2 regions of the Streptomyces sp. NPDC039480 genome follow, and region 2 is predicted to be linked to the other one. Evidence: riboswitches for the same ligand, from Rfam matches in the RefSeq annotation. Region 2 holds a riboswitch; the other holds the start of a gene.
The links. A riboswitch is a leader RNA that binds a small molecule or an ion and turns the genes downstream of it on or off. The one in region 2 is predicted to bind glycine.

Region 1 (15,342 bases), on a different contig from region 2:
GACAGTGCAGTTCCTGGCGTCTCTCGTCAAGAACTACTTCGGCGACGGCGAAGAGCTTGGGATGGAGCTCACCTATGCCAACGAAGAGAAACCGCTCGGTACCGCAGGCAGCGTGAAGAACGCCGAGGAAGCGCTGAAGGACGATGCCTTCGTCGTGATCTCCGGTGACGCTCTGACCGATTTCGACCTCACCGATCTGATCGCCTTCCACAAGGAAAAGGGCGCGCTCGTCACCGTCTGCCTGACGCGTGTACCGAATCCGCTGGAATTCGGCATCACCATCGTCGACGAAGAAGGAAAGGTCGAGCGCTTCCTCGAGAAGCCGACCTGGGGGCAGGTCTTCTCCGACACGGTGAACACGGGCATCTACGTCATGGAGCCCGAAGTCTTCGACTACGTCGAGGCCGATGTGCCGGTCGACTGGTCCGGTGACGTCTTCCCGCAGCTGATGAAGGAAGGCAAGCCCGTCTACGGCTATATCGCCGAGGGCTACTGGGAGGACGTCGGCACGCACGAGAGCTACGTCAAGGCGCAGGCCGACGTGCTCGAAGGCAAGGTGGACGTCGAGCTGGACGGCTTCGAGATCTCTCCCGGGGTCTGGGTGGCGGAAGGGGCGGAGGTGCATCCCGACGCCGTCCTGCGCGGACCGTTGTACGTCGGGGACTACGCCAAGATCGAAGCGGACGTCGAAATCCGCGAGCACACCGTCGTGGGCTCCAACGTCGTGGTGAAGAGCGGCGCCTTCCTGCACAAGGCCGTCGTCCACGACAACGTCTACATCGGGCAGCACAGCAATCTGCGGGGCTGCGTCGTCGGTAAGAACACCGACATCATGCGCGCCGCCCGCATCGAGGACGGCGCGGTCATCGGCGACGAGTGCCTCGTCGGCGAAGAATCGATCATCCAGGGCAACGTCAGGGTCTATCCCTTCAAGACCATCGAGGCCGGCGCCTTCGTCAACACGTCGGTCATCTGGGAGTCCCGCGGACAGGCGCACCTCTTCGGGGCGCGCGGTGTCTCCGGAATCCTGAACGTGGAGATCACGCCCGAGCTCGCCGTGCGCCTGGCCGGTGCCTACGCGACGACCCTGAAGAAGGGGTCCACCGTCACCACCGCGCGTGACCACTCGCGAGGTGCGCGGGCGCTGAAACGTGCGGTGATCTCGGCGTTGCAGGCCAGCGCCATCGACGTACGAGATCTGGAGAACGTGCCGCTGCCCGTCGCGCGGCAGCAGACGGCCAGAGGCAGCGCCGGCGGGATCATGATCCGTACCACGCCCGGGGTGCCGGACTCCGTCGACATCATGTTCTTCGACGAGCAGGGCGGCGACCTCTCGCAGGGCAGCCAGCGGAAGCTGGACCGGGTCTACGCACGCCAGGAGTACCGTCGGGCCTTCCCCGGAGAGATCGGCGACCTGCACTTCCCGTCCAGCGTCTTCGACTCCTACACGGGGTCCCTGCTGCGGAACGTGGACACCACCGGCGTCGCCGAGTCCGGGCTCAAGGTCGTTGTCGACGCGTCCAACGGCAGCGCCGGGCTGGTGCTGCCGAGCCTCCTCGGCAAGCTCGGGGTCGACGCGCTGACCATCAACCCGGGGCTCGACGAGTCGCGGCCCACGGAGACCGCCGAGTCCCGCAGGGCCGGGCTCGTCCGGCTCGGGGAGATCGTGGCGTCCGCCAGGGCCGCCTTCGGAGTGCGGTTCGACCCGGTCGGCGAGCGGCTTTCGCTCGTCGACGAGAAGGGCCGGATCGTCGAGGACGACCGGGCCCTGCTGGTGATGCTCGACCTGGTGGCCGCCGAGCGGCGCAGCGGGCGGGTGGCGCTGCCGGTGACGACGACGCGCATCGCCGAGCAGGTCGCCGCGTACCACGGGACGCAGGTGGACTGGACGACCACGTCGCCCGACGACCTGACGAGGGTGGGCCGGGCCGACTCGACCATCTTCGGCGGTGACGGGCGGGGCGGGTTCATCGTCCCCGAGTTCAGCGGCGTCTTCGACGGCACCGCCGCGTTCGTGCGGCTCATCGGGCTTGTGGCGCGTACACAGCTCACCCTGAGCCAGATCGACGCGCGCATCCCGCGCGCCCATGTGCTGCGGCGGGACCTCGCGACTCCGTGGGCGGTCAAGGGACTCGTGATGCGGCGCGTGGTCGAGGAGGCCGGCGAGCGGTCCGTGGACACCACCGACGGTGTGCGGGTCGTGGAGACCGACGGACGGTGGGTGCTCGTACTGCCCGACCCGGCCGAGGCCGTCACCCATCTGTGGGCCGAAGGACCCGACGACGCGTCCGCCCAGGCGTTGCTCGACGAGTGGTCCGCGGTGGTGGACAGCGCGGGTCGCTGACCATTCCGAGCGCCGGGCAGCACCCACAACGGGTGCTGCCCGGCGCGTCGGTGGGGCCATTCGGAGGTAGCGCCCCCGACGTGCGACGATGTGCGGCATGCCGCAGCAGCCCCCCGTTCGGAGCACCCCCTCGCGCCCCCGGCGCCCGGACGCCTCCATGTCGCTGCTCACCACGGTCATGGACCACAGCCTGGACGAGGGGTACGCGGAGGCGGCCGCCCGCAAGCAGGCCAGAGGGAACAGCGGTGTCCCTCGCCCGCTGCGGGCCAAACTCGGGCTCGCGGCCGGGCTCGTGCTCGCCGCGCTGGTCGTCACCGTGGGGGCCGCGCAGGCGCGGATAGAGGCGCCGGTACTGGCGAAGGAGCGCGAGGAGCTCATCGACCGCGTCGAAGAGGCGACGGCGGGAGCCGACCGGCTCGAGGACGACGTGGACGAGCTCCGCGACGACGTCGGCGAGCGGCAGCGGGCCGCGCTGAAGCAGCACGGCGGCAGCCAGGGCGAGTTGCTGGGTCTCCTCTCCGGAGCCACGGAAGCCCAGGGGCCCGGCGTGAAGCTCGTCGTGGACGACAAGAAGCAGGCCGACCAGGGCGGCGGCGGACCGCGCGAGAGCTCCGGATTCTCCGACACCGGACGGGTGCGCGACCGCGACATGCAGCGTGTCGTCAACGGCCTGTGGCAGTCCGGCGCCGAGGCGATCTCGATCAACGACCAGCGGCTCACCGCACTGTCGGCGATCAGAGCCGCGGGTGACGCGATACTGGTCGACAACAGACCGCTGGTGCCGCCGTATACGGTGCTCGCGGTAGGTGACGGGAAACGCATGAGCACCCGTTTCCAGAACAGCCGTGACGGTCAGTACCTGCATGCTCTGCAGGAGAACTTCGGCATCCGGACCAGCATTTCCGTGTCGGACGAGCTTCGGCTGCCGGCTGCGCCGAGCGTGACCGTACGTACAGCAGAGCCGAAGGCAGGAAAGGGCACATCGTGATCGCCGTACTGGGCCTCGTCGTGGGAGTCGTGGCCGGATTGTTGGTTCGGCCCGAAGTTCCGGCGGTGGTCGAGCCGTACCTTCCGATCGCCGTGGTCGCGGCTCTCGACGCCGTGTTCGGAGGGCTGCGGGCGATGCTCGACGGCATCTTCGACGACAAGGTGTTCGTGGTGTCGTTCCTGTCGAACGTGGTGGTGGCCGCGCTCATCGTCTTCCTGGGCGACAAGCTCGGCGTCGGGGCCCAGTTGTCCACCGGCGTCGTCGTGGTCCTCGGCATCCGGATCTTCTCCAACGCCGCGGCGATCCGCCGGCACGTCTTCAGGGCGTGACGCCGATGAGTGCCGACGAGAGGCCCCAGTACAACCGGCGCGAGGAACTCCCCGCCGAGGTCCCCAGCGCGCCCGAGCCGCCCCCGTCCGCCGAGCCCGGGGGGAAGCCGCGGAAGCCGCAGCTCACCGGCCGTCAGCGGCTGGTGAAGGGCCTGTGGCCGCCGCGGGTGACCCGGCCCCAACTCATCGTCGCCCTGCTGCTGTTCGTGCTGGGCCTCGGTCTGGCCATCCAGGTGCGGTCCAACAACGACAGCAGCGCCCTGCGCGGCGCGAGGCAGGAAGATCTCGTACGCATCCTCGATGAACTGGATGACCGTACCGAGCGTCTGGAAGAAGAGAAGCGCCGCCTCGAGGAACAGCGGACCGGGCTGGAGAACAGTTCGGACCAGGCCGAGGAGGCGCGCAAGCAGACGGTCGAGCGCGAGCGGCAACTGGGCATCCTGGCAGGCACGGTGGCGGCCCAGGGGCCCGGCATCACGCTGACCATCGAGGACAGGAAAGGGGCGATCGAGGCGGACATGCTGCTCGACGCCATTCAGGAGCTGCGCGCCGCGGGCGCCGAGGCGATCCAGATCAACGACGTACGCGTCGTCGCGAACACCTATCTGTCGGACGCCGGCGGCGGGGGAGTACGGGTGGACGGCCGCAAGGTCGGCGAACCGTACCTCTTCAAGGTGATCGGCAAGCCGCAGGATCTCGAACCTGCGCTGAACATCCCGGGAGGCGTGGTGCAGACTCTGGAGAAGGAGCAGGCCACGGTCACCGTGGAACGCTCGGAGAAGATCGTCGTGAACGCCTTGCGACCTGCGAAGCGGCCTGACTACGCTCGGTCGTCCTCCCAGTGAGGGGCGGACGCATGAGCGTCGTCGGGCGGGGGCATGAGGTTGCGGGGGGTCGGCGCACCGGAAGCGTGGTGCGTGGTGGAAACTGTTTGGTGGCCACGGACGTTGTGAGGATGTCTGGCTCACCGACGAATGCCGGTGTGTGCAATCAGGGTTCGTCCTGCCCCACGGGCGGGTCTGTTTCGGTCAAGGGGAATCGCCCGTGAAGTTGTTTGCGAAGTTGTTCGGCAAGAGCGCACGTGAGGACAGCGGCAATCCGGCCACTGCCCGGCACCGTGCTCCGCGCCATGGAGATGCCGAGGAGCAGGGCGCTGGGCGCCCGATGTTCCGCGATCAGGTCGCTGGTCCAGGCGGTGACATTTCGGGCGGACAGGGCGCGTCGTCTGTTGACCCTGCCGGTCCCGGACGCATAGGTTTCGGAGAACCTTCAACCTCAAGTGCGGGTGGAGGGTACACCTCCGACCCGTACGCATCGAACGCCCCTGCGGGGCAGCCACGGCAGGAGGACCCGTCCATGGCGCTGGTGTGTACGAGGTGCGGTAACCGAAACGCCGAGGCGAGCCGGTTCTGCTCCAACTGCGGTGCGCCGCTGCGGGCCGGTGCCGCGCCGGAGCGCGCGTCGGAGACGACCTCGACGATCTCCATCTCGGGCCTGGAGGCCTACGACGCCGAGGCGACGGGCACCAACCCGTCTCCCGCGCTCTCTCCGGAGGCGCAGGCGGCCGTCGACGCGCTGCCGCTCGGCTCGGCGCTCCTCGTGGTGCGCCGCGGTCCGAACTCGGGCAGTCGTTTCCTGCTCGACGGCGAGCTGACCACGGCGGGTCGTCACCCGCAGAGCGACATCTTCCTGGATGACGTGACGGTGTCGCGTCGCCACGTGGAGTTCCGTCGCCTCGGGGACGGTTCCTTCACCGTCGCCGACGTGGGCAGCCTCAACGGCACGTACGTCAACCGGGAGCGGATCGACTCGGTCTCGCTGTCGAACGGCGACGAGGTGCAGATCGGCAAGTACCGACTGGTCTTCTACGCGAGCCAGCGGGCCGTCGGCATCTGACCCTCCCCCAGACGCCGTCCGGGGGGATCCCCAGGGAAGGTCCATGCTTCAAACACCGAGGGGCGGTGCCGGGAACGGCACCGCCGCCGCGGACCGCCGGCTGATGAGCATCGGCACCGTGCTGAACGAACTGCGTGACGAATTTCCCGAGGTCACGATCTCCAAGATCCGGTTTCTGGAGTCCGAGGGGCTCATCGAGCCCCAGCGCACCCCTTCCGGATACCGGAAGTTCAGCCCGGAGGACGTCGAGCGGCTCGGTCACGTCCTGCGGATGCAGCGGGACCACTATCTGCCGCTCAAGGTCATCCGTGAGCACCTCGACGCGCTGGAGCGCGGTGAGAGGCCCCCGATGCCGTCCCTGGGGCGTCAGGGGGACGCCGGCGACGCCCAGGGCCCCGGCGAGGCCGACGGGCCGACGGCGGCCCGTGTGGGCCGTGCCGAGCTGCTGGCGGCCGCCGAGATCGACGAGGTACAGCTCGCCGAGTGGGAGGCGTACGGCCTCGTCGCACCGTTGCCGGACGGCGGGTACGACGCGGAGGCCGTCACGGTCGCCTCACTCGTGGTCGAACTCGGCCGCTTCGGAATCGAGCCGCGGCACCTGCGGGCCATGAAGGCCGCCGCGGACCGTGAGGCCGGGCTCGTCGACCAGGTGGTCGCTCCGCTGCGGCGGCACCGTAATCCGCAGACCAGGGCCCATGCGGAGGCCCGCACCAAAGAGCTGGCGGGCCTGACGGGGCGGCTGCACTCGGCGCTCGTGCAGACGGCGCTCGGCATCAGATTGCCCTGACTCGCCCGGTCCCGTCCGGTACTCGGCGGGTGCCCGACTACCCAAACCTGCCAGCCACGTCCTAGGGTTGCTGTGTGAACGAGCTCGACGTCGTAGGTGTCCGGGTCGAAATGCCCTCCAACCAGCCGATCGTGCTCCTGCGTGAAGTGGGAGGCGACCGGTACCTCCCCATCTGGATCGGACCAGGTGAGGCGACCGCCATCGCCTTCGCGCAGCAGGGCATGGCACCCGCACGGCCGCTGACCCACGACCTGTTCAAGGACGTGCTGGAAGCGGTGGGCCAGGAGCTCTCCGAAGTGCGCATCACGGACCTGCGGGAAGGGGTCTTCTACGCGGAGCTGGTCTTCGCCAGCGGTGTCGAGGTGAGCGCGCGTCCGTCCGACGCCATAGCGCTGGCCCTTCGCACCGGGACGCCCATCTTCGGAAGCGACGGCGTCCTGGACGACGCCGGCATCGCCATCCCGGACGAGCAGGAGGACGAGGTGGAGAAGTTCCGCGAGTTCCTCGACCAGATCTCGCCCGAGGACTTCGGCACCAACAGCCAGTGAGCCGCTTCCGGCGGCCCGCGTCGGACCATTCGGCTAGCCTTTCCCCGCGACGAGGCACGGGAAACCACTCTCAGGGTGATTATCACTCGGCGTGCCGAGTGTGGCGATCGTTGACGAGCCCCTGGCGACTGCCTACCGTCGAGAAGGCAGGTCAAGGAGGGAGGTCGGCGTGAGAAGCAGCGGCGACGGTACGGCGATGGGCGGTCCGTACCCGCTCCACGGCGGCGCGGCCGGTCACTCTCCGAATCGACCGATGGCGGTCCAGGGGAGCGGGGACACGACGTCCGAGCATTCCGAACAGGTCGGCTACCGCGGTCCCACCGCGTGCGCGGCCGCGGGCATCACCTACCGGCAACTGGACTACTGGGCCCGTACGGGCCTGGTCGAGCCCAGCGTGCGGGCCGCGGGCGGCTCGGGCACCCAGCGGCTCTACAGCTTCCGCGACGTCGTCGTCCTCAAGATCGTGAAGCGGTTCCTCGACACCGGGGTCTCGCTGCAGAACATTCGCACGACGGTGCAGCATCTGCGGGAGCGCGGGTTCCGCGACCTGGAGCGGATGACGCTGATGAGCGATGGCGCCACGGTCTACGAGTGCACGTCCTCCAGCGAGGTCCACGAGCTGCTCCAGGGCGGGCAGGGCGTCTTCGGGATCGCCGTGGGGGTCGTCTGGCGGGACGTCGAGGCCGCGCTGTCCCAGCTGCATGGCGAGCGCGTCGACACCGGGGAGACGCTCATCGGGCACAACCCGGCCGACGAGCTGGCCAGAAGGCGCAACAAGGCGGTCTGAGGCCGCGTTGTCAGTGGCGTAGGGCAGCATCGGAGATGTGAGAAGCGCGCCGACGATCCTGCATCTGGACATGGATGCCTTCTACGCGTCCGCGGAGCAGGCCGCGAAGCCCAGTCTGCGGGGCAAAGCCGTGATCGTGGGCGGGCTGGGGCCGCGGGGCGTGGTGGCGACGGCTTCCTATGAGGCGCGGCGGTTCGGAGTGCACTCGGCGATGCCCATGGGGCAGGCGCGCAGACTGGCGCCGAACGCCGCGTATCTCGTGCCGCGCTTCGGGTTGTACCGGGAGATCAGCGAGCAGGTGATGGGGCTCCTGCGGGAGCTGTCGCCGCTGGTGGAGCCGCTCAGCCTGGACGAGGCCTTCGTGGACCTGGAGGCCGGCGGCGTCGCGGACGACGCGGAGTCGGCCAGGGCCGTGGGGGAGCGGCTGCGGGCGGACATCAGGGCGGTGACGGGGCTCGCCGGGTCGGTGGGGCTCGCGGTCTCCAAGATGCTGGCGAAGATCGCCTCGGAAGAGGCCAAGCCGAACGGTCTCGTGCTCATCACCCCCGGGACGGAGCGCGCCCTGCTGGGCCCGATGTCCGTGCGGACGTTGCCCGGGGTGGGGCCTGCTACCGGGGACCATCTGCGGCGGGCCGGGATCACGACGGTCGAGGAGCTCGCGGAGGCGGGTGAGGACGAGCTCGTACGACTGCTGGGGAAGGCCCATGGCGGCTCGCTGTACGCGATGGCGCTCGCGCACGACGAGCGGCCCGTGGTGGCCGAGCGGGACACGAAATCGGTCAGCGTCGAGGACACGTACGACGTGGACATCCACGACCGGGTGCGGGTCAGGACGGAGGTCGGGCGGCTCGCGGAGCGGTGTGTGCAGCGGCTGCGGGCGGCCGGGCACTCGGGGCGGACCATCGTGCTCAAGGTGCGGCGGTTCGACTTCTCGACGCTGACGCGGTCCGAGACGCTGCGCGGGCCCACGGACGACCCGGGAGTGGTGCGGGAGGCCGCGGCGCGGCTCCTTGAGTCCGTGGACACCACGGGAGGGGTGCGGCTGCTCGGCGTGGGCGTCACGGGGCTCGCGGACTACACGCAGGAGGATCTCTTCGCGCAGGCCCAGGCGGCCGAGGCGGCCCTGGCCGGTGCCGAAGAAGCGGCGGGGGAGGCGGTCGGCGGGACAGCGGACGCAGAGGCGGCCGTGAGTGATCCGGAGAAGGAGCGGGCCGAGGAGCCGGTGGTGGCGGTCGAGCGGCGGTGGGTGGCCGGGCACGATGTGCGGCACGCCGAGTACGGGCACGGCTGGGTGCAGGGGAGCGGTCTCGGCCGGGTGACGGTGCGCTTCGAGACGCCGGACTCGCCGCCGGGACGGGTGCGGACGTTCCGGACGGACGACCCGGACCTGGAGCCCGCGGAGCCGCTGCCGCTGGTCAGGGTGGCGATGGAAGAGGGCGTGTGACTGGGTCAGGGGGCTTCCGTGCCGGCGATCCGGCCGAAGTCCTGGTCGGGCGGGGGCGGGGACGGTGGGGCGTTCGGTGGCGTCGTGTCGAGGCCGTAGTGGTGGTAGAGCTGGAGCTCCTGCTCGGGGGAGAGGTGGCGGCCCACGCCGAAGTCCGGGGCGTCCTTGATCAGGGCGCGGTCGAAGGGGATGCGCAGGGTGCCGTCCTCGGCCAGCTCGCTCGGCTCCAGCGGGACGAAGGCGTCGCGGCTGAACAGGCCGGTGCGTATGGCCGCCCACTCCGGGGCGCCGGTGGCGTCGTCGAGGTAGACCTCGTCGATCGTGCCGATCTTGGTCCCGTTCCGGTCGAACGCCTTGCGGCCGATCAGGTTGCGCGGATCGATATCGGTCTGCACGGGCCCTCCAGCTGGTCGCGGCTCGTCGAAAACGGGCGTAACTCATCTTTAATCATTCGTAGTCACTACGAAAGAGCACTTCGGGGCAGGTGGCCACTCGAGGGAACGGCCGGGGCCCTCGCTGGTAGGCTGACGTTTGGCTGCTGACCCCGTGCGGGAGAGCTCTCCGGGACGTGACCCCGGAGGCGCCGAAGGAGCAAATCCTCCCCGGAATCTCTCAGGCACCCGTACCGCACGGATGAGGTCACTCTGGAAAGCAGGGCGGGCGTCGGGCGGGCACGTTCGGAACCCTTCCTCACCGACGGTGAAAGCAGATCTGTCGAAACAGACAGGTCTGTGAAGCTCTCAGGTTGAGATGACAGAGGGGGAGGCCGTCCGGGTACCCGCGCCGTGGTACCCCTCGCAGGTCGTGCAGACCAGGAGGCCTCCGCAATGACTGCCACCCATCGCACCCCGCTCTCGGAGCTTGAGCAGGGCATCCCCTTCGAGCAGCGGCACATAGGGCCCGATGCGGAAGCGCGGGCGAAGATGCTCGCCCAGGTCGGGTACGGCTCGCTCGACGAGCTGACGGCCGCCGCGGTGCCGGATGTGATCAAGAACGCCGAAGCGCTGGACCTGCCCGGCGCGCGCTCCGAGGCCGAGGTGCTGGCCGAGCTGCGCTCCCTCGCCGACCGGAACCAGGTCCTCGACTCCATGATCGGGCTCGGGTACTACGGCACCTTCACCCCGCCGGTCATCCTGCGGAACGTGATGGAGAACCCGGCCTGGTACACGGCCTACACGCCGTACCAGCCGGAGATCTCGCAGGGCCGCCTCGAGGCGCTGCTCAACTTCCAGACCATGGTCGCCGAGCTGACCGGCCTGCCCACCTCCGGGGCCTCGCTGCTCGACGAGGGCACCGCCGCCGCCGAGGCCATGGCCCTCTCGCGTCGTATGGGCAAGGTCAAGGACGGCGTGTTCGTCGTCGACGCCGACGCCCTGCCGCAGACCATCGCCGTCATCCAGACCCGCGCCGAGCCCACCGGTGTCGAGGTCGTCGTCGCCGACCTGAGCGAGGGCCTGCCCGCCGAGGTCGCCGAGCGCGGCGTCGTCGGCGTACTCGTCCAGTACCCGGGCGCCTCGGGTGCCGTCCGTGACATCAAGCCGCTCATCGACCAGGCGCACGAGCTCGGTGCCGTCGTCACCGTCGCCGCCGACCTGCTCGCCCTGACGCTGCTCACCTCGCCCGGCGAGCTGGGCGCCGACATCGCCGTCGGCACGACGCAGCGCTTCGGTGTGCCGATGGGCTTCGGCGGGCCGCACGCCGGTTACATGGCGGTCCGCGAGAAGTTCGCGCGCAGCCTGCCCGGGCGGCTCGTCGGCGTCTCCGTCGACGCCGACGGCAACAAGGCCTACCGGCTCGCGCTGCAGACCCGTGAGCAGCACATCCGCCGCGAGAAGGCCACCAGCAACATCTGTACCGCTCAGGTGCTGCTCGCCGTCATGGCCGGAATGTACGCCGTCTACCACGGGCCCGACGGCCTGAAGGCGATCGCGCGGCGCACCCACCGCTACGCGACGCTGCTCGCCGCCGGTCTCGCCGAGGGCGGTTACGACGTCGTCCACGGCGCCTACTTCGACACGCTCACGGTGCGCGCACCCGGCAAGGCCGAGCAGCTGGTGGCCACCGCCCGCGAGGGTGGCGTCAACATCCACCTCGTCGACGCCGACCACGTCTCCCTGTCCTGCGACGAGACGACCACGCGCCGGCAGCTCAGCGCGGTCTGGGGCGCCTTCGGCGTCGACGCCGACGTCGAGGCGCTCGACGCCGCCGTCGCGGACACGCTGCCCGAGGGCCTGCTGCGCGGCGACGACTACCTGACGCACCCGGTCTTCCACCAGTACCGCTCCGAGACGTCGATGCTGCGCTACCTGCGCAGGCTCGCCGACCGGGACTACGCGCTCGACCGCGGCATGATCCCGCTGGGCTCCTGCACCATGAAGCTCAACGCGACCACCGAGATGGAGCCCGTCACCTGGCCCGAGTTCGGCCAGCTGCACCCCTTCGCGCCCGCCCAGCAGGCCCAGGGTTACCTCACGCTCATCCGTGAGCTGGAGGAGCGGCTCGCCGAGGTGACCGGGTACGACAAGGTCTCCCTGCAGCCCAACGCCGGATCGCAGGGCGAGCTCGCCGGGCTGCTCGCGGTCCGCGGCTACCACCGGGCCAACGGCGACGAGCAGCGCACCGTCTGCCTCATCCCGTCCTCCGCCCACGGCACGAACGCCGCGAGCGCCGTCATGGCCGGCATGAAGGTCGTCGTCGTGAAGACCGCCGACGACGGCGAGGTCGACATAGCGGACCTGCGCGCCAAGATCGAGAAGCACCGCGACGAGCTGGCCGTCCTGATGATCACGTACCCCTCGACGCACGGCGTCTTCGAGGAGCACGTGGCCGACATCTGCGCCGAGGTGCACGAGGCCGGCGGTCAGGTGTACGTCGACGGGGCCAACCTCAACGCCCTGGTGGGTCTCGCCAAGCCGGGCCACTTCGGCGGCGACGTCTCGCACCTGAACCTGCACAAGACCTTCTGCATCCCGCACGGCGGCGGCGGTCCCGGTGTGGGGCCGGTCGGCGTGCGCGAGCACCTCGCGCCGTACCTGCCGAACCACCCGCTGCAGCCCGCGGCCGGTCCCGAGACCGGCGTCGGTCCGATCTCCGCGGCGCCGTGGGGCTCCGCCGGAATCCTGCCGATCTCCTGGTCGTACGTACGTCTCATGGGCGGCGAAGGCCTCAAGCGCGCCACGCAGGTCGCGGTGCTCTCCGCCAACTACATCGCCAAGCGCCTCGAGCCGCACTACCCGGTGCTCTACACCGGGCCGGCCGGCCTGGTCGCGCACGAGTGCATCGTGGATCTGCGGCCGCTCAGCAAGGCGACCGGTGTCAGCGTCGACGACATCGCGAAGCGGCTCATCGACTACGGCTTCCATGCGCCCACCATGTCGTTCCCGGTCGCGGGAACCCTGATGATCGAGCCGACGGAGAGCGAGGACCTGGCGGAGATCGACCGGTTCTGCGAGGCGATGATCGCCATCCGCCGGGAGATCGAGAAGGTCGGCTCGGGCGAGTGGACCGCCGACGACAACCCCCTGCGGAACGCCCCGCACACCGCCGCCGCGCTCGGCGGCGAGTGGGAGCACGGCTACAGCCGTGAGGAGGCCGTCTTCCCGGCCGGTGTCGTCGCGGCGGACAAGTACTGGCCGCCGGTGCGCCGTATCGACCAGGCGTACGGCGACCGGAACCTGGTCTGCTCCTGCCCGCCGCTGGATGCGTACGAGGACTGATGTCCGCGCCCGTGGTGGAGCGGGCATGCGGTGGGGCCGGTTCGGAGACTTCTCTCCGGGCCGGCCCCTCGTCTGTTCGGTGGTGCGGTGGTGCGCTGCTGCGGACGTGCGGTGTGGTGCGGTCGCGCGGATGTGCCGTCGGTGCTCAGGCGGCTGTCATGACCTGGTCGGTGCCCAGCGGTCGGTGCGGGGCGATGATCTGGCCGTCCGGCAGCAGCTCACCGGTGTCCTCGAAGAGCAGGACGCCGTTGCACAGCAGGCTCCAGCCCTGCTCCGGGTGGCTCGCCATGAGGAGCGCGGCTTCCCGGTCGGCGGAGTCGGCTGTCGGGCACGCGGGTTGGTGCTGGCACATGGAAGGGTTCTTTCGCTGCGATGAGATGGCTGTGACGTCGGTCCTGTGGCTCGATGCGGTATTCATAACCGCCCCCCGTTTGTAGTCGGTCCGATCCCAGTGTTGCCCTCCGGGCGTCAATCCGCAGGGATTTTGCCGCAGCGGCTCCTACTGCTTAATGACGTATCACCCGGCCGGACGGTTCAGCCCAACTTCCCCGTCTCTTCGGGTGGTTCGGGGTGGCCTGACCGGGCTAGTCCACCTGGGTGGGCAGCGCTGTGCCCCGCGACCGGGGGCGGCGGGGCACAGGATGCGGAAGAGGCGCTGTCAGGCGGGTGAGCTCAGCAGCGGTGCCGGTGTCAGACGGTGGTTGAGCATCGGCAGCAGCTCGGCGACGCGGTGCGGGCGGTGGGCCGCGATGCCGGGCGGGGCGGGCGCCAGCGGCACCAGCAGGTCGGTGGCGGCGAGGGGACCCTCGGCGCCGTCGTCCGTGCAGTCCCGGTGCAGCCAGAGCGTGAGCATATAGAGCTCGGGCACGGAGAGCAGCCGCGGCTGGCAGGGCATCGGCATGGCCTCGGCGTGCCGCAGGGCCCGTTCGGTGGAGGCGATGTACGGCCCTTCGAAGAAGTGTGAGAACGCCCAGCCGTCCGGAGTGAGCATCGTGTCGGCCGCGGCGACGGCGCGCTCGCCGCAGCGGATGAGGAAGCGCCAGCCGGCGAGTCGGGTGGGCGAGGTGCCCTCGGGTGTGATGTGGTCCAACACATGGACCGGCAGCGGGAGTTCGGGGCTCGCCGGTCCCTGTGCGGTACGCAGGGACGGCGTGCGGGCCTCGCGTACGGCTGTGGGGGAACCGAGTGCCGCGAGGACGCTGCGCAGGGCGGGCGCTGGAGCCGGGGGGACATGCAGCGGCATGGTGGGTCGCCTCTCTCGTTCGACAGGCACAGTGGAGCGGGGGCAGGTGCGTGACGGCGCTGTCAGCTCTGGGTCAGAGGGGCGGGGGCCAGTGCCGCGAGCGCCAACTCTCTGCCTAGATTGCGCAGTTTATACGAGACGTGTTCGAGCAGTGTTTCATCTAGGCGCTCCGCATATTACGGGCAAGGCCTTAATGAGCCGTTCTTGTGAGGCCTTTCTCCCGATTTCGCAGGGGGGTCGGACCTCGCGACCTCGGATTTCTCCGTGAACGCGGTCGGCCGATTTCTGCCGGTGCTTTTGACCAGGCGCATCGGAAGGGAATCTTCACCGTGCCGCATGCCTGGTGAATGTGCCGGACCCCAGCTGTGTCGAGCGTACCGGCCGGTGGCCCCGTCCGGGGCGTTATCGATCACATTGCCTGGGCATCATCCCTCGTACACAGCGGCCGGACCCTTGGCTGCCCGATCGAGGAGGGACGCTTCGATGGGGGAGAAGGTCGTGGCGGGTACGTTCGACCTGGCCGATCGGAACCACTTCCGAGGCAAGCTGCGCGAGTGCCTGGCGGGGCTGGAGCGTTTGTTGGAAGAACAGCGATTCGATCGGCCCAAGAATCTGATGGGCATGGAGATCGAGCTGAATCTCGCCGGGCCCGACGGGCTGCCGAGGATGTTGAATGCGCAGGTTCTCGAGCGCATCGCGAGCCGGGATTTCCAGACGGAACTGGGAATGTTCAATCTGGAAGTGAACATTGCCCCGCACCGGCTCGGCGGACGCGTTCTCGACCGGCTCGCCGAAGAGCTGCGCACCGGCCTCAACTACGCCCACAGGAAAGCGAACGAGCTCGACGCCGGCATTGTCATGATCGGTATTCTGCCGACGCTGAACCGCGCCGACCTGGTCTCCGGGAACCTTTCGGACGTCGACCGCTACGCCCTTCTGAACGATCAGATCGTGGCGGCGCGCGGTGAGCACTTCACCCTCGACATCCAGGGTGTGGAGCGGCTGACCTGCACCTCCACGTCGATCGCGCCCGAAGCGGCGTGCACGTCCGTGCAGTTGCACCTACAGGTCACGCCCGGCCGGTTCGCCGATGTGTGGAACGCGGCGCAGGCGATCGCCGCGGCCCAGGTCGCCGTGGGCGCCAACGCGCCTTTCCTGTTCGGCCGTGAGCTGTGGCGCGAGTCCCGGCCGCCGCTCTTCCTGCAGTCCACCGACACGCGGTCGCCCGAGCTGCAGGTCCAAGGCGTGCGGCCGCGCACC
Region 2 (15,342 bases):
CCACCACATCGAACAGTCCCTGACCGGCTGGGACCCCGAGGCGGCCGCGGTCCTGACGGAGGCCGCGGGGAAGGTGGCCGCCACCGCCCCCGCCGTCTGCGCACGGCTCCTCGGAGCCGTCCTGCGCGTGCTGCCTGATGACATCGAACACCTCGACATGCGCCGGGAGTTGACGCTCCGGAGCGCGACCGCGCTCGGCATGACCGGCGCGGTGAAGGAGAGCAGGGACCTGCTGCACCGGCTGGTCGGCATGTGCGGCCCGGACCCTTCGGCCGGAGACCCGCTGCGTACGACCGCGACGATTGACACGCGGCGCACGTCCGAGGCCACGGACACGCGGCGCACGTCCGAGGCCACGGACACGCGGCGCGTGTCCGAAGCCACGGACGCGCTGCGCACGGCCGCCGTCGTGCAGTGCGCCTTCATGGAGCGCCACCTGGGGCGGTACGCGGCGGCGGGCGCGCTCCTCCGGCGCGAACTCGACCGGCGCCCCGGACCCCCGCCGGCCCAGCGCACCGGCCTCGTCGTCGAGTGGGGCAACAGCGCCCTGTTCGCCACCCGCTACCCCGAAGTGCGCGACGAGCTCACGAGGACCCTCGCCGACGCCCGGGCCCGCGGCGACGAACTCGGCGCCGCCGAGGCCCTGACGGTCGCCGCGCTCGGGGAGGTGTACGAGGGCGACACCGCGACGGCCCGCCGCCACGCCGCCGAGGCCGCCGCGCTCACCGACGTGACCACCGACGCCGACCTCGCGGGGCGGTGCGAGTCGCTGGTGCGTCTCGCGTGGAGCGAGGTGTTCCTCGACGACTGCGCCGCCGCGCTGCGCCACGCGGAACGCGGCGTCGACATCGCCCGGCGCACCGGGCTCCCCTTCGCGCTGGCGCAGCTGCTGCTCTGCGGCGCGTACGTCCGCTGCACGGCGGGCCGGGTGGCCGAGGCGCTGGAGTGGGCCGACGAGTCCGTGGCGGTCGCACGGGCCCTCGGCGGCGCCGAACTCCTCGGCTTCGGCCGCGCCCTGCGCGCCATGATCCTCATGCAGACGCGCCCGGCGGGCGACCCGGAGGTGCTGGCCGCGGCCGAGGAGGCGGCCGCCACGGCGGGCACGGTGGACGGCTGGTCGTCGACGCTGTCGCGGTGCCTGCTCGCGTACGCCGCACTGGGCGCGGGCGACCCGTACCGCGTACGGGACGTCCTGCTGGACGCGGGCGGCGGCCGTGACCTGCCCCGCGTACAGCCGTCCATCCGCCCCGCCTTCCTCGAACTGCTCGTCACTTCGGCTCTGGACACGGGAGACGTCGCCGACGCGGAGCGCTGGGCGGAACGCGCGCTCCAGGAGGCGGACCGCCTCGACCTGCCCGTCCAGCGGGGCGCCGCGCTGCGGAGCGCGGGCCTTGTCGCGGCCCGGCGCGGCGAACAGGACGCGGCGGCCCGGGCGTTCACCGAGGCGGCGCGGGAGAGCGCGCGGGCCGGGGCGGCGCTGGCCGAGGCGCGGAGCCTGCTACTCGGCGCCCCCTTCGTGGCGGCGGCGGGCGAAGGCGCCCGGGCCGCGGCGATGGCACGTCGCGGGCGGCGCATTGCGGAGGAGGGCGGCGCGCTTCTGCTCCTGGATGCGGAGGGGCCCGCGGGCCGGCGGCCCGTTTGTGTCCGTCCCGCCTGCGCGCGGGTCACCGGCACGTCGGGCGCACCCCAGCCGCCGAAGAACTCACCGTCACCGGAGGCGCCCCAGGCGCTGAAGACGTCACAGTCGCCGAAAACGCCCCAGTCGCCGTCGGCCCGCCCGTCGCACCCCGCACCACACCCCGCGCCGTCCGAGCCGTTCGCGGCCCTGACGCCGCGCGAGCGGGAGATCTCCGCGCTGGTCGCCGAGGGGCTCACCAACCAGGCCGTCGCCGCCAGGCTCTGCCTCAGCACGCGCACCGTCGAGAGCCACGTCGGCCGCATCTACCGCAAGACGGGCGTGGCCTCACGGGCGGCCCTGGCCTCCCTGGTGGCGCGCGGCTCCGGCGGCCGCGCTCAGTTCTCGCGCGGGTAGGGGACCGGGCCGCCGCCCGCACCGGCGAGCAGGTCGCACTCCTCGGCGAGGGACGCCAGCGTGCCGTCGGGGTCGGGGCGTTCGCGTACGGCGGCGCCCACGCGCCCTGCGCGGTCCGCCGCCGCTTCGTGTCTGCCGAGCACGAACTCAAGGCGGGCGGCGAGGAGTTCGGTGAGGTGCAGGTCGGCAAGGCCGGGCCCGCCGCAGGCACGCAGCGCCTCGATCGCCTGTTCCGCGTGGCCGAGGGCCGTTTCGAAGGCGCGTACGTTGGCGGCGTACCGTTCGGGAGTTCCCCGGTCGGCGAGCGGCGGGCCGTCCGCGTGCTCCAGGGCCAGGCGGCCCAACTGGGCGTAGGTGCGCCCGAGTTCGACGAACAGCTCGGTGCGCTCCGGGTCCTGTTCCGCCCGCTCCGCGCAGTGCCGGTTGGTCTCCAGGGCCTCGGTCATGACGGCCTCGGCCGCGGTGGGGCCCTGGGCGGCCAGCGTCTCCCAGGCGCGGGCCCGTATCGCGCGCACCAGGGCGCCGTGCTCACCGAGGGAACGCCACAGCTCCTCGGCGCGCCGGTAGGCCCGCCCGGCCTCCGCGGGCAGACCGGCCCGGCCCAGCGCCTGTGCGGCCTGCTGGGCCAGGGACGCCTCGTGGTATCCGTCGGACCCTTCCCGCGCGGAGTCGGCGGCGAGCGTGAACTGCTCGCCGGCCAGGCGGTGTTCGCCGGTGCCGAGATAGCTGAGGGCGAGCCAGGTGTGGGCCTGTGTACGGTCGTGCGGGGCGTGATCGTCGTGACTGTCGTCGAGGTCGGGCACCACCGCTTCCAGGACGGCCGCCGCCTCCTCGTGGCGGCCCGCCTCGCAGTAGAGCCCGCCGAGCCGCAGCCGGGCCTGGGCGCCGATGCGGGTGCTCTCGCCGGCCAGGTCGGCGAAGTGCGCGGCGTCGATCAGGAGGCGTTCCGCCTGAGCGCCGAGTCCGGCTCCGTCGTCGGGGTGCGGCAGGTTCTGCGCGAGGGTGAGGCAGAGGCGGGCCCGGTCGCGCGGGGCCAGGTGACCGGAGTGCGGAGGCTCGGCAAGAGCGCTCTCAGAACCCGCGAGCGGAAGCCCGCTCGGGGAGTCCTTCGGCCCCAGCGGCAGAGGGGTGTCGAGCAGGGGGCGGGCCGCCATACGCGCCCGGACACGCTCGGAGACCGCTGTGGTGCCGTTGCGCCGGTCGAAGCGGCCCGCGAGGTCCAGGGCCGCGTCCCGGGCGTGGTCGAGGAGGGACGCCGCCGTCCACGCGCCGCCGAGCGGCCCGGGCACGGGCCGGTCGCCCTGGCCGAGCTCCACCAGGCGGCGCAGCAACAGGGCGGCGCCCACCAGCCACTCCACTTGGGCCGCGGGGTTGTCCGTCTCCGCCCAGCGCCGGCTCTGCTCGGTGAGGATGCGCAGGCCGTGCGGTTCGTTGCCGGTGAGAGCGCAGAACTCCACGTGCAGGGCGACGACGGGGCCGGACGTCTCGTCGGAGCGCACCATCCGGTAGCCGCGCAGATGGTGGGCGCGTGCCTGGTCCGTGCGGCCGACGCGCACCAGGGGGAGCAGCGACCTGGCGAGGGTCTCGTGCGGCTCGCGGTGGCAGCTGTGTGTGCCGCGCAGGACGGGCTCCCAGCACTCCAGAGCCGCACGGTCGTCGCCGCGGTCCAGCTGCCGGAGGCCCTCAGTGGCGTACTCGCAGGCGAGGCAGTCGGCCATGGCGTCGCGTGCGGCCGCGGTCCATGCCGCGTACGCGCGGCTGGCACGCGCCGTGTCGCCCAAGTCCCGGGCGAGCCTGAACTCGGCGCCATGCACGGGCCTTTCGGAGTAGCCGGCGGCGCGGTAGCGGTGCCGCATCCGGTCCAGCCACTCCTCGACCTCGGCGAGCGGCACGTCGGGCCGCTGCCGTGCGTCGGTCACCACCCACTTGAACATCCAATGCAGCCGGCGGACGTCGTCGTCGCCGAAGTCCGCCGGGTCCTCGTCGTACATGCGCAGCAGCCGCGTGAACGGCGCGGCCGTCCTGGCACACGCGCCGCCGAAGCTGTACGAGTGGACGAGCAGCGACAGCGCCGCCACGAGCAGCGGCCGGTCGCCGGTGGCTTCCGCTTCCTCGACGAGCGCCTCGGCGCGGGCGTCGCGCGCCCTGCCGTACGGCTCGGTGTCGAGCCGGCGGATGTCGGCCAGGATCTCGCGGCGGGGGCGGGCGGGTGCCGGGCCTCCCCGAGAGACGGAGCGGTTCCTGGTCGCGTCCAGCGGGCCCATGTGTGTTCCTAGGTCGGGGTGCGGTTCGGCGGAAGGGCGAAAGCGGCGTGGCGGCCCGGGGCCGGTGCCGACGCCGGTGCTTCATGGATACGCGTACATCGTGACCGAGCCTGCCAAAACACCCCGGCCCCCGGCATCCGTAGAACTACGCAATCCGCTACGCAAACCACCGCACGAGCCCCGCTCGACCCGCCACCCACACCCCCCGCCACCCGCCGCCCGAACCCCGCGCGTGAGTCGCCGTACCGACCGGGCAAGCTGGTGGGAGCCGATTTGGGGAGTATCCCGTTGCACCGCGCCGACCTGCACCGACGCCAGTCCGTCCGCCTCGCCCTCGCGGTTCTTGCTGCGGTCTCGCTCGCCGGGTGTACGGCGGCGGGCGGGGCGAGTGGTGACAAGCCCGGCGGCGACGAGCCTGGCGGCCGGGCCGGGCTTGAGCGGTTCTATGCGCAGGAGCTGAAGTGGAAGGCGTGCGGTGAGCTTCGCTGTGCGCGGCTCACCGTTCCCATGGACTACGCGCGGCCGGGGAACGGCAAGACGTTCGTCCTGCCGGTGGCCAAGGCGGCGACCGCCGAGCCGGACCGGCGCGTCGGCTCGCTCGTCTACAACCCCGGCGGTCCTGGCGCCTCCGGCGTGAGCGACATGAAGGCGGACGGCAGCGACTCCTTCAGCACCGGGGTGCGGGCCCGCTTCGACATCGTCTCCTTCGACCCGAGGGGCGTCGGGGGCAGCGATCCCGCGGTGAAGTGCGCGGCCACGGACGAAATGGATGACGAAGCCGAGGAGGACCACCCTGAGCCGGTTGCCCCGCGCAGCGGCTCCGAACGGGCCCGGGTCCTCGCGGGCGCCGACGAGCAGGCCGCCGCGTGCGCGAAGGGCAGCCGCGGCATCCTGCCCCGCGTCGGCACCGCGGACGCGGCCCGCGACCTCGACGTCCTGCGGGCCGCCCTGGGCGACCGGAAACTGACCTACCTCGGCTGGTCGTACGGCACGAGCCTCGGCACGTCGTACGCCGAACAGTTCCCGGACCGCGTGCGCGCCCTCGCGCTCGACGGCGCCGTGGACCCGGCGCTGGACTGGCGGCAGCGCGCGCTCAGCCAGGGGAAGGGGTTCCGCAGGGCCGTCGACGACTACGCCGAGTACTGCGCCGACATCGTGGGCGACAGCTGCCCCGGCTCGACACCGGAGGAGATAAGGGAGCTGATCGACGGGCTGTACGAGCGGGCGGCACGCGAGCCGTTGCCGGTCACCGACGAGGACGCGTACGAAGTGGACGCCAGGACGCTGCTCGATGTCGTCACGGCCGCGATGTACAGCCCGGAGGACGACTGGGAGGGCCTGTCGGACGCACTGAGCGCGGCAGGGGAAGGGGACGCGACCGCGCTCGCCGAGCTGGCCGAGGCCGAGGAGCCGGCCACCGGGAGCCACCGTGCGCGGGGCCCGGAGAACGACGACGAGGCCATCGTCGCCGTCAGCTGCCTCGACGTGCCGCACCCGCACACCCCCGGCCCCTACTGGAGCGCCCTCGACGCCGCCGAGAAGGCCGCGGGCATCTACGGCACGTCCAGCGTCGTCGACGAACTCACCTGCAAGGACTGGCCCGCGGGCACCCAGCGCCCCCACCGCGTCGACGCCGACGGCGTCCCCCCGGTCCTGGTGGTCGGCACGACGGGCGACCCCGCCACGCCGTACGAGGAGGCCGAGAGCCTCGCCGGACAGTTCCCCGGCGGCATGCTCCTGACGTACGAGGGCGTGGGCCACACCGCGTACGGCCGCAGCAACTCCTGCGTCACGGACGCCGTCGACGCCTACCTCATCGACCTCGAACCGGTCCGCCCGGGCACCACCTGCTGACCGCCGCCGACCCGCGTACGCAGTCCACCGTGCGCCGGCCCATCGAGGCGATGGGCCGCGCGGCACCGCGTCAGCACTCGATGATGTTGACCGCCAGACCGCCCCGCGCCGTCTCCTTGTACTTGACGCTCATGTCGGCGCCCGTCTCCTTCATGGTCTTGATGACCTTGTCGAGGGAGACCTTGTGGGAGCCGTCTCCGCGCATCGCCATCTTCGCGGCGGTGACGGCCTTGACCGCCGCCATGCCGTTGCGCTCGATGCACGGGATCTGGACGAGGCCGCCGACCGGGTCGCAGGTCAGGCCGAGGTTGTGCTCCATGCCGATCTCGGCCGCGTTCTCGACCTTCTCCGGGGAGCCGCCGAGGACCTCGGCGAGCGCGCCCGCCGCCATCGAGCAGGCGGAGCCGACCTCGCCCTGGCAGCCGACCTCGGCGCCGGAGATCGAGGCGTTCTCCTTGAAGAGCATGCCGATCGCGCCCGCGGCGAGCAGGAAGCGGACCACGCCGTCCTCGTCCGCCCCCGGGATGAAGTTCATGTAGTAGTGCAGGACGGCAGGGATGATGCCCGCGGCGCCGTTGGTGGGGGCGGTGACCACGCGGCCGCCCGCGGCGTTCTCCTCGTTCACCGCCATCGCGTAGAGCGTGATCCACTCCATGGCGCGGGCCTGCGGGTCGCCCTCGGCACGCAGCTGACGGGCGGAGTTCGCGGCCCGGCGGCGGACCTTGAGGCCGCCCGGCAGGATGCCCTCGCGGGACATGCCGCGGGAGACGCAGGCCTGCATGACGCGCCAGATGTCGAGGAGCCCCTCGCGGATCTCCTCCTCCGTGCGCCAGGCCTTCTCGTTCTCCAGCATCATCGCGGAGATGGACAGGCCGGTCTCCTCGGCGAGCCGGAGCAGCTCGTCACCGGTGCGGAAGGGGTACTTCAGGACGGTGTCGTCCGGCACGATCGGGTTCTCGCCCTCGGCGCCCTCTTGATTGAGCACGGTCTCGTCGACGACGAAGCCGCCGCCCACCGAGTAGTACGTCTTCTCCAGGACGAGGGCGCCCTCACGGTCGTACGCGAAGATCGTCATGCCGTTGGCGTGGTACGGCAGCGCCTTGCGGCGGTGCAGGATCAGGTCGTCGTCGAAGGCGAAGTCGATCTCGTGCATGCCGAGCAGGTTGAGGCGGCCGCTGCTCTTGATCTTCTCCACGCGGTCGTCGGCCGTCTCCACGTCCACCGTGCGGGGCGACTCGCCCTCCAGGCCGAGCAGGACGGCCTTGGGCGTGCCGTGCCCGTGGCCGGTGGCGCCGAGCGAGCCGTACAGCTCCGCCCGTATCGCGGTGGTGTGGGCCATCAGGCCCTCGTTCTTGAGGCGGCTCGCGAACATGCGGGCGGCGCGCATCGGACCGACCGTGTGGGAGCTGGACGGGCCGATGCCGATCGAGAACAGGTCGAAGACCGAGATGGCCACGAGAACTCCAAAGGGTGGTTGGTAGACGCCGTTGTCTGCCGGGGTGGTGCAGAGAGCGGGGCGTGCGCCGGGCATGAGCCGGGGCACCGCACTCACTGTGTTCACTTCCAGTGTGCGCGGTGCCCCGTCGTTTCGTACGAAGGAAAGCGTACGAAAATGCTACAGGTTGGGGTACAGCGGGTGCTTGTCGGCCAGAGCGGTCACCCGGGCCTTGAGGGCCTCCGCGTCGAAGCCCGGCTTGAGGGCCTCGGCGATGATGTCGGCGACCTCGCGGAAGTCGTCCTCCTGGAAGCCGCGCGTGGCGAGCGCCGGGGTGCCGATCCGCAGGCCCGAGGTGACCATCGGGGGCCGCGGGTCGTTCGGGATCGCGTTGCGGTTGACCGTGATGCCGACCGCGTGGAGGCGGTCCTCGGCCTGCTGGCCATCCAGCTCGCTGTTGCGCAGGTCGACGAGGACCAGGTGCACGTCAGTGCCGCCGGACAGGACGGAGACGCCGTACTCGGTGACGTCGTCCTGGACCAGGCGCTCGGCCAGGATGCGGGCGCCGTCCAGGGTGCGCTGCTGGCGCTCCTTGAACTCCTCCGAGGCGGCGACCTTGAAGGAGACCGCCTTGGCGGCGATCACGTGCTCAAGGGGGCCGCCCTGGAAGCCGGGGAAGACCGCGGAGTTCAGCTTCTTCGCGAAGTCCTTGCTGCGGGCCAGGATGATGCCGCCGCGCGGGCCGCCGAGCGTCTTGTGCGTGGTGGAGGTCACCACGTCCGCGTACGGCACCGGGTTCGGGTGCAGACCGGCGGCGACGAGCCCGGCGAAGTGCGCCATGTCGACCCACAGCTTCGCGCCGACCTCGTCGGCGATCCGGCGGAACTCGGCGAAGTCCAGGTGGCGCGGGTAGGCCGACCAGCCCGCGATGATCACCTTCGGGTTGTTCTCCTTGGCCAGCCGCTCGACCTCGGCCATGTCGACCAGACCGGCCTCGTCGACGTGGTAGGGGACCACGTTGAATTGCTTGCCGGAGAAGTTCAGGCGCATGCCGTGGGTGAGGTGGCCGCCGTGCGCCAGGTCGAGGCCGAGGATCGTGTCGCCGGGCTGGGCGATCGCGAAGAGGGCTGCCTGGTTCGCGGAGGCGCCGGAGTGCGGCTGGACGTTGGCGTACTCGGCGCCGAACAGCTCCTTGAGCCGGTCGATCGCGATCTGCTCGGTCACGTCCACGTGCTCACAGCCGCCGTAGTAGCGGCGGCCGGGGTAGCCCTCGGCGTACTTGTTGGTGAGGACGGTGCCCTGGGCCTCCATGACGGCGACCGGAGCGAAGTTCTCCGAGGCGATCATTTCCAGGGTGGACTGCTGGCGGTGGAGCTCGGCGTCGACGGCGGCGGCGACGTCCGGGTCCAGCTCGTGGAGAGGGGTGTTCAGAAGCGACATCACACGATCCCTATCGGTATGGGTCAGCCGGCGGTGAAGGCGGTGTACTCATCGGCGGAGAGCAGGTCGTCCGGCTCGTCCGTGATGCGCACCTTGAACAGCCAACCGCCCTCGAAGGGGGCGGAGTTGACCAGCGAGGGGTCGTCGACGACGTCCTGGTTGGCGGCGACGACCTCGCCGTTGACCGGGGAGTAGAGGTCGCTGACCGACTTGGTCGACTCCAGCTCGCCGCAGGACTCGCCCGCGATCAGTGTGTCGCCGACCGCGGGGAGCTGGGCGAAGACGACGTCACCGAGCGCGTTGGCCGCGTGCTCCGTGATGCCGACCGTCGCCACGCCGTCCTCGGTGGCCGACAGCCACTCGTGCTCCTTGCTGTAACGCAGCTGCTGGGGGTTGCTCATGAGTCGAATTCTCCTGTACGCGGGTGGGTGCTGCGGAACGGGGACGATGTGCGGGGGGTCACTTCTGGCGCTTGTAGAACGGCAGGGCGACGACCTCGTAGGGCTCATGCGTACCGCGGATGTCGACGCCGACACCCTGCGTGCCCGGGGCCGCGTGCTCGGCGTCGACGTACGCCATCGCGATCGGCTTGCCCAGCGTCGGGGACGGGGCGCCGGAGGTGACCTCGCCGATGACCTTGCTGTCGGCGACCACGGAGAAGCCCGCGCGCGGGACCCGGCGGCCCTCGGCGACCAGACCGACCAGCTTGCGCGGCGGGGCGGTCTCGGCGCGCTCGGCGGCCGCGGTCAGGGCCGCGCGGCCCACGAAGGAGTCCGACTGCGACGTCTTCTCGAACTTGACCACCCGGCCGAGCCCGGCGTCGAACGGCGTCAGCCCGGCGGTCAGCTCGTGCCCGTACAGCGGCATGCCCGCCTCCAGGCGCAGCGTGTCGCGGCAGGAGAGACCGGCAGGGACCATGCCGACGGGCGTGCCCGCCTCCATGAGCGCGTTCCACAGCTGCTCGGCGTCAGCGGGGGAGACGAAGAGCTCGAAGCCGTCCTCGCCGGTGTAGCCCGTGCGGGCGATCAGCGCGGAGACGCCCGCGACGGTGCCGGGCAGGCCCGCGTAGTACTTCAGGTTGTCCAGGTCCGCATCCGTGACTGACTTCAGGATGCCGGGGGACTCGGGACCCTGGACGGCGAGGAGGGCGTACGCCTCGCGGTCGTCGCGGACCTCGGCGTCGAAGCCGTCGGCGCGGGCGGTCAGCGCGTCGAGCACGGTCTGCGCGTTCGAGGCGTTGGCGACGACCATGTACTCGGGGGCCTCGGCCTCGCCGAGGCGGTAGACGATCAGGTCGTCCAGGATGCCGCCGTCCTCGGCGACGATCATCGTGTAGCGGGCGCGGCCGACACCGATGGAGCCGATGTTGCCGACCAGCGCGAAGTTCAGGAAGTCCACGGCCTCGGGGCCGGTGACGGTGATCTCGCCCATGTGGGAGAGGTCGAAGAGACCGGCCTTGGTGCGCACGGCGTTGTGCTCGTCGCGCTCGCTGGCGTACCGCAGCGGCATGTCCCAGCCTGCGAAATCGGTCATGGTCGCGCCGAGCGACCGATGGACGGCATCGAGGGCGGTCAGACGGGGGGCAGTGCTCATGAAGGGAACTCCCAGGGCATGACGGGCGAGGTCGATCCTCCCCATCTGTCATCGGAACCTGAGAGGTTCGCCGAGCGTGTCCCGATATGTGAGACGCCCGGCTTGCACCTTGGGTGGGGCCACCGGGGCGGCCCGCTTTTCAGATGTGCCTCGCCCGCGCGGTACGGGGCCTGAGAGATTCAAGGGAGGGACTTGCTCCTTCGGCGCCCCGGGCACGCGTGCGTGCTGGCTCCGGGAACTCTCCCGCGCGGATTCAAACGGCCGGTATGGAGTTGGCGGGCACATCATTGCACGCGACCCTGTCCACGGGGAGCCGTGACCGGACACGGATCGTGTCACCCCGGAATGCTCTTGTGCCGCATTACCTTCTCTTTACACTTGCTGGGGAAAGCAGTACGTGACCGCTACGGGGAGGCCGATCACGGTGCGCAGCAGGACCAGTGTCTTTGCCACTACCACGGGAGTGGCGCTGCCCAAGCAGGCCGCCACCCCTGCCGCGGAGAGCTGCGGCCCGCTCCCCGTGGCCGTCGTCCGGGACCTGCGGCAGCGGGCCGGCCACAGCCCCCGCCGCCTCACCTTCGGCGCGGGCGACCTCGTCGTCGTCTCCGGCCTGCCCGGTGGCGGAAAGTCGACGCTGATGCGGCAGGCCGCCACGGGCCCGCGCATCGACTCCCAGGACACCCGCGACCGCTGGGCCCGCCGCATGCCCCGCCTGCTGCCGTACGCGGTCTACCGCCCCCTGGTCCGCCTCGCGCACTACGCCGGACTGCGCCGCACCCTGCGTACCGGCGTCGGCGTCGTCGTGCACGACTGCGGGACCCAGGCCTGGGTGCGCCGCTGGCTCGCCCGCGAGGCCGCCCGCCGCGGCTCCGCCCTGCACCTGCTGCTGCTCGACGTCCCGGTGGACACGGCGCTCCAGGGCCAGCGCGAGCGCGGCAGAGGCGTCTCGAGGTACGCGTTCACGCGGCACCGCAGGACGGTCGGCCGCCTCGTCGGCGCCACCGAGCGCGGCGACCTGCCGCGCGGCTGCCACTCCGCGGTGCTGCTCGACCGGGCGGCGGCGCAGGCGCTGCGGACGATCGCCTTCGACCGGTGAGGCCACCGGCGCTAGGGTTCGAGCCGCAGGCAGAGCGGTCGCGAGCAGGGGTTGGACAGATGGACTTTCCGGCGCAGGCACATGCCCATCCGTACGGCGGATGGCCGGTCAATGAACTGGAGGAGGTCCTCGCCGCCTCCCTCGGCGCCGACGCGTCGGCGGGCGGCAGGATCGTCGAGGTGCTCGGCCGCAGCCAGATCTGGATCCCGCTGCCGAACGGCGGGGGCCCCGACAGCGGCACCCTGGACCTGCCGACCCTGGAGATCGACGGCCAGGCGTACGTCCCCGTCTTCAGCTCCGAACAGCAGTTCCGGCAGGCCCTGGGTGACGCGGCCGACCGGATGGGCCGCACCGTGGCCCCCGCCGTGGAGTTCGCCCGCGGCCTGCCCCCGCAGCTGGGCATCGCGCTGAACCCGGACGGCACCGTCGGCGTCCCGCTGCCGCCGCCCGCCGTCGCCGAGCTCAGCCGGGCCGGCCGCACCCCGCTGGACGGGCCCGCCACCGGCGGCCGGGTGCGGCTCTACGAACCGGACTGGCAGCACGATCCGGTGGACTTCCTCGCCGCCGCGAGCCAGGAGTTCGAGGCGGCCGGCGTGGTGCTCACCGCCCGCCGCTGCCTGGCCGACGTCGAGACGGACGACCCGGTCCTCTTCGTCGGCGTCGAGCTGTCCACCTGGGACGGCAACGCCCGCGAGCTCCCCATGGAGGCCCTCGGCCGCGCCCTCGGCCGGGTACCGGCCCCGTGGCCGGTGAACCTCGTGCTGCTCGACGTGGCACAGGACCCGGTGGGCGACTGGCTGCGTGCGCAGGTGCGGCCGTTCTACCACCGGATCGCCGCTTAAGCTGGTTGCATTCTCTGGGTCTTCCCGGCTCTTCCTGGGGGCCACCGAGTTCGTCACGAAGGAGCGGTTACGGGTGAGTGCGTCGGGCACGGCCGGGCAGTTGGAGCAGTTGCTGCGCCAGGTGACGCCGGGGCGTTACGACGCGTACGAGGCACTGCTGCGCGCCCTCGCCGCCGACCGGGTGTGGATGCTGCTCTGGCACGGTCAGGCCGGCTCCCCCGACGCCCAGTACGGGAACATGGAGGTCGACGGGATCGGCTACGCCCCCTGTGTGACCTCCGCCCAGGAGCTCTCCGCCAGTGGCTGGAACCGCAGCTATGAAGTGGTGCGCGGCACCGACATCGCCCGCACCCTCTACCCCGACCACTACGGCCTCTGGCTCAACCCGCACGCGCCCGGCGGCGGCGTCGGCATCCCCTGGCTGGACCTGCGCCGCATCGCCACCGGTCTCGACCTGCTGCCCGCCGGGCCGCTCCGGCTCACCGAGCCGAGCATCGAAATCCCCCAGTTCTACGCTTTGTTGACGCAGAACGCGCACCGCACCCCCGCGGTGCGCTCGCTGCGCCGGGCCTGGGTGCAGCCCGCGCTGGGCGCGCCTTATCTGGCCATCGGCCTCGATGTGTACGACACGTCGCCGCCGTCGGTCGACGCGGTGCGGGCGATGATGCAGCAGTCCATCCCCGCCGTCCCCGAGGGCCTGCCCGTCTCGACGGTCGCGATGTCCGACGACTACGACCCGGTCGCGATGTGGCTGCGTGGCAACGCCCGTCCGTTCTACGACCGCGAGGCGCAGGCGGCCCCGGCCCAGGCCGGCGGTTACGGCTACCCCGCGCAGTACTGAGCGGCGCGAACCGGCCACCGAGCGGCGACTGAGCGGCCACCGAGCAGCCACGACCGGTGCGATGTCCGTTCTGGTGTCGGTGGGGCCCTATGGGCTCCCGTGGTGCCTTGCACCCCAACTGCCCCGTGTTCGCCCCTCGTTCACCCGCGTCCGGATAACGGAACACCCCGATCAGCATCACGGTTGCGCATCCTTTCCCCGTCAAGTCTGGTAACAGATCGCGACGTGGATGAAGACTCCCGCTCCAGGGGCCTTCGCCCCCTGTGTACGACGGACTGATCACGTCGCTACAGCGGCAAGTGCGGGCCGGTCACCACCGGTTGAGAGGGGTCCCTGCCACGATGACGGCACCATTGCATGACACACCTGCGGACGCGGACCCGACCGAGGACGTCGCCCCCGCAGTTGATGCAGGGGTGAAAAAGGTCGAGGGTCGGTCCCTCAAGCAGATCGCCTGGAACCGCCTGAAGCGGGACAAGGTCGCCCTGGCCGGCGGCATCACGGTGCTGTTCCTGGTGCTGGTCGCCGTCTTCGCGCCCCTGATCGTGAGCCTGCTGGGCCATCCGCCCAACGACTTCCACCAGGAGGAGCTCGACGAGCTGACCAACCTCCCCAAGGGCGCGCTCGGCGGTGTCAGCGGCGACTTCCTCTTCGGTGTCGAGCCCAACAAGGGCCGCGACATCTTCAGCCGGATCGTCTACGGAGCACGCATCTCGCTGCTCGTGGCCTTCCTGGCGGCCGTGGTCGCCGTCGCCCTCGGCACGCTCTTCGGCATCATCGCCGGCTACTTCGGCGGCTGGGTCGACGCCCTCATCAGCCGCGTGATGGACGTGCTGCTCTCGTTCCCGCAGCTGCTCTTCATCATCTCGCTGGTCTCGGTCCTGCCGGACGACCTGCTCGGTCTCACCGGCAGCGGGGTGCGGGTCGGCATCCTCGTGCTGGTCATCGGCTTCTTCGGCTGGCCCTACGTCGGCCGGATCGTGCGCGGTCAGACGCTCTCGCTCCGTGAGCGCGAGTACGTGGAGGCGGCCCGCAGCCTCGGCGGCGGGCGGCGCCACATCCTGTTCCGCGAGCTGCTGCCCAACCTGGTCGCCCCCATCACCGTCTACGCGACGCTGATGATCCCGACCAACATCCTCACGGAGGCGGCCCTGAGCTTCCTCGGCGCCGGTGTGAAGCCGCCGACGGCCTCCTGGGGCGGCATGCTGCGGGACGCGCTCGAGACGTACGAGCACGACCCGATGTTCATGGTCTTCCCGGGCGTCACGATCTTCATCACCGTGCTGGCCTTCAACCTCTTCGGCGACGGGCTGCGGGACGCGCTCGACCCGAAGGGGACGCGCTAGAAGCGCCCAACCTGCTTGCCCCTGCCGCATGTCAGGTGGCTCTCACCATGGTTCTCCGGCAGCACATGGCCAGGGACCGCGAATCTCGGAGGTTACGAGAAAATGCCCACAGTTTCCTCGAAACGACGGCTCACCAGCGGTGCGGCCCTCGTCGTCGCGGCGCTGGTGACCACCACGGCGTGCGGCGGCGGTGACGGTGGCGACGGCGACTCGAAGGGTGCCGGCTACAACGCCGCGCTCGACAAGGTCGCCAACCCGTCCAAGAAGAAGGGGGGGACGCTGAAGATGGTCGGCAAGCAGGACCTCGACTCGGCCGACCCCCAGCGCGCCTACTACGGCATGTCCTGGGACTTCATGCGCTTCTACACCCGGCAGCTGGTGTCCTACGACACCAAGCCGGGCAAGGCGGGCACGAAGCTGGTCCCGGACCTCGCCACCTCCACCGCGAAGATCTCGGACGACGGCAAGACCTACACGTACAAGCTGCGTGACGGGGTCACCTGGGAGGACGGCTCCAAGCTGACCTCCAAGGACGTCAAGTACGGCATCGAGCGCTCCTGGGCGACGGACACCATCACCGGTGGCCCGGGGTACATCCG

Region 1: it holds a riboswitch for glycine, as region 2 does, so the genes downstream of both, gcvP (aminomethyl-transferring glycine dehydrogenase) here and gcvT (glycine cleavage system aminomethyltransferase GcvT) in region 2, are expected to answer to the same signal.

What each region holds. Positions count from the first base shown of each region.
Region 1 covers NZ_JBVITX010000019.1:106,237-121,578, reverse strand. Annotated here, with positions in the region: gene ACZ56E_RS39225 (sugar phosphate nucleotidyltransferase) at 1-2,344, shown strand, start outside; gene ACZ56E_RS39220 (DUF881 domain-containing protein) at 2,433-3,332, shown strand; gene ACZ56E_RS39215 (small basic family protein) at 3,329-3,661, shown strand; gene ACZ56E_RS39210 (DUF881 domain-containing protein) at 3,667-4,506, shown strand; gene ACZ56E_RS39205 (FHA domain-containing protein) at 4,589-5,557, shown strand; gene ftsR (transcriptional regulator FtsR) at 5,601-6,344, shown strand; gene ACZ56E_RS39195 (bifunctional nuclease family protein) at 6,419-6,892, shown strand; gene ACZ56E_RS39190 (MerR family transcriptional regulator) at 7,062-7,679, shown strand; gene ACZ56E_RS39185 (DNA polymerase IV) at 7,717-9,123, shown strand; gene ACZ56E_RS39180 (PRC-barrel domain-containing protein) at 9,129-9,518, opposite strand; glycine riboswitch at 9,663-9,761, shown strand; gene gcvP (aminomethyl-transferring glycine dehydrogenase) at 9,951-12,839, shown strand; gene ACZ56E_RS39170 (DUF5999 family protein) at 12,985-13,191, opposite strand; gene ACZ56E_RS39165 (hypothetical protein) at 13,498-14,082, opposite strand; gene ACZ56E_RS39160 (glutamate-cysteine ligase family protein) at 14,566-15,342, shown strand, end outside.
Region 2 covers NZ_JBVITX010000010.1:315,208-330,549, reverse strand. Annotated here, with positions in the region: gene ACZ56E_RS29675 (helix-turn-helix transcriptional regulator) at 1-2,032, shown strand, start outside; gene ACZ56E_RS29670 (tetratricopeptide repeat protein) at 2,014-4,296, opposite strand; gene ACZ56E_RS29665 (alpha/beta hydrolase) at 4,585-6,150, shown strand; gene ACZ56E_RS29660 (L-serine ammonia-lyase) at 6,221-7,606, opposite strand; gene glyA (serine hydroxymethyltransferase) at 7,766-9,025, opposite strand; gene gcvH (glycine cleavage system protein GcvH) at 9,049-9,426, opposite strand; gene gcvT (glycine cleavage system aminomethyltransferase GcvT) at 9,485-10,618, opposite strand; glycine riboswitch at 10,654-10,767, opposite strand; glycine riboswitch at 10,768-10,874, opposite strand; gene ACZ56E_RS29640 (AAA family ATPase) at 11,037-11,714, shown strand; gene ACZ56E_RS29635 (enhanced serine sensitivity protein SseB) at 11,774-12,556, shown strand; gene ACZ56E_RS29630 (enhanced serine sensitivity protein SseB C-terminal domain-containing protein) at 12,630-13,397, shown strand; gene ACZ56E_RS29625 (ABC transporter permease) at 13,739-14,743, shown strand; gene ACZ56E_RS29620 (ABC transporter substrate-binding protein) at 14,846-15,342, shown strand, end outside.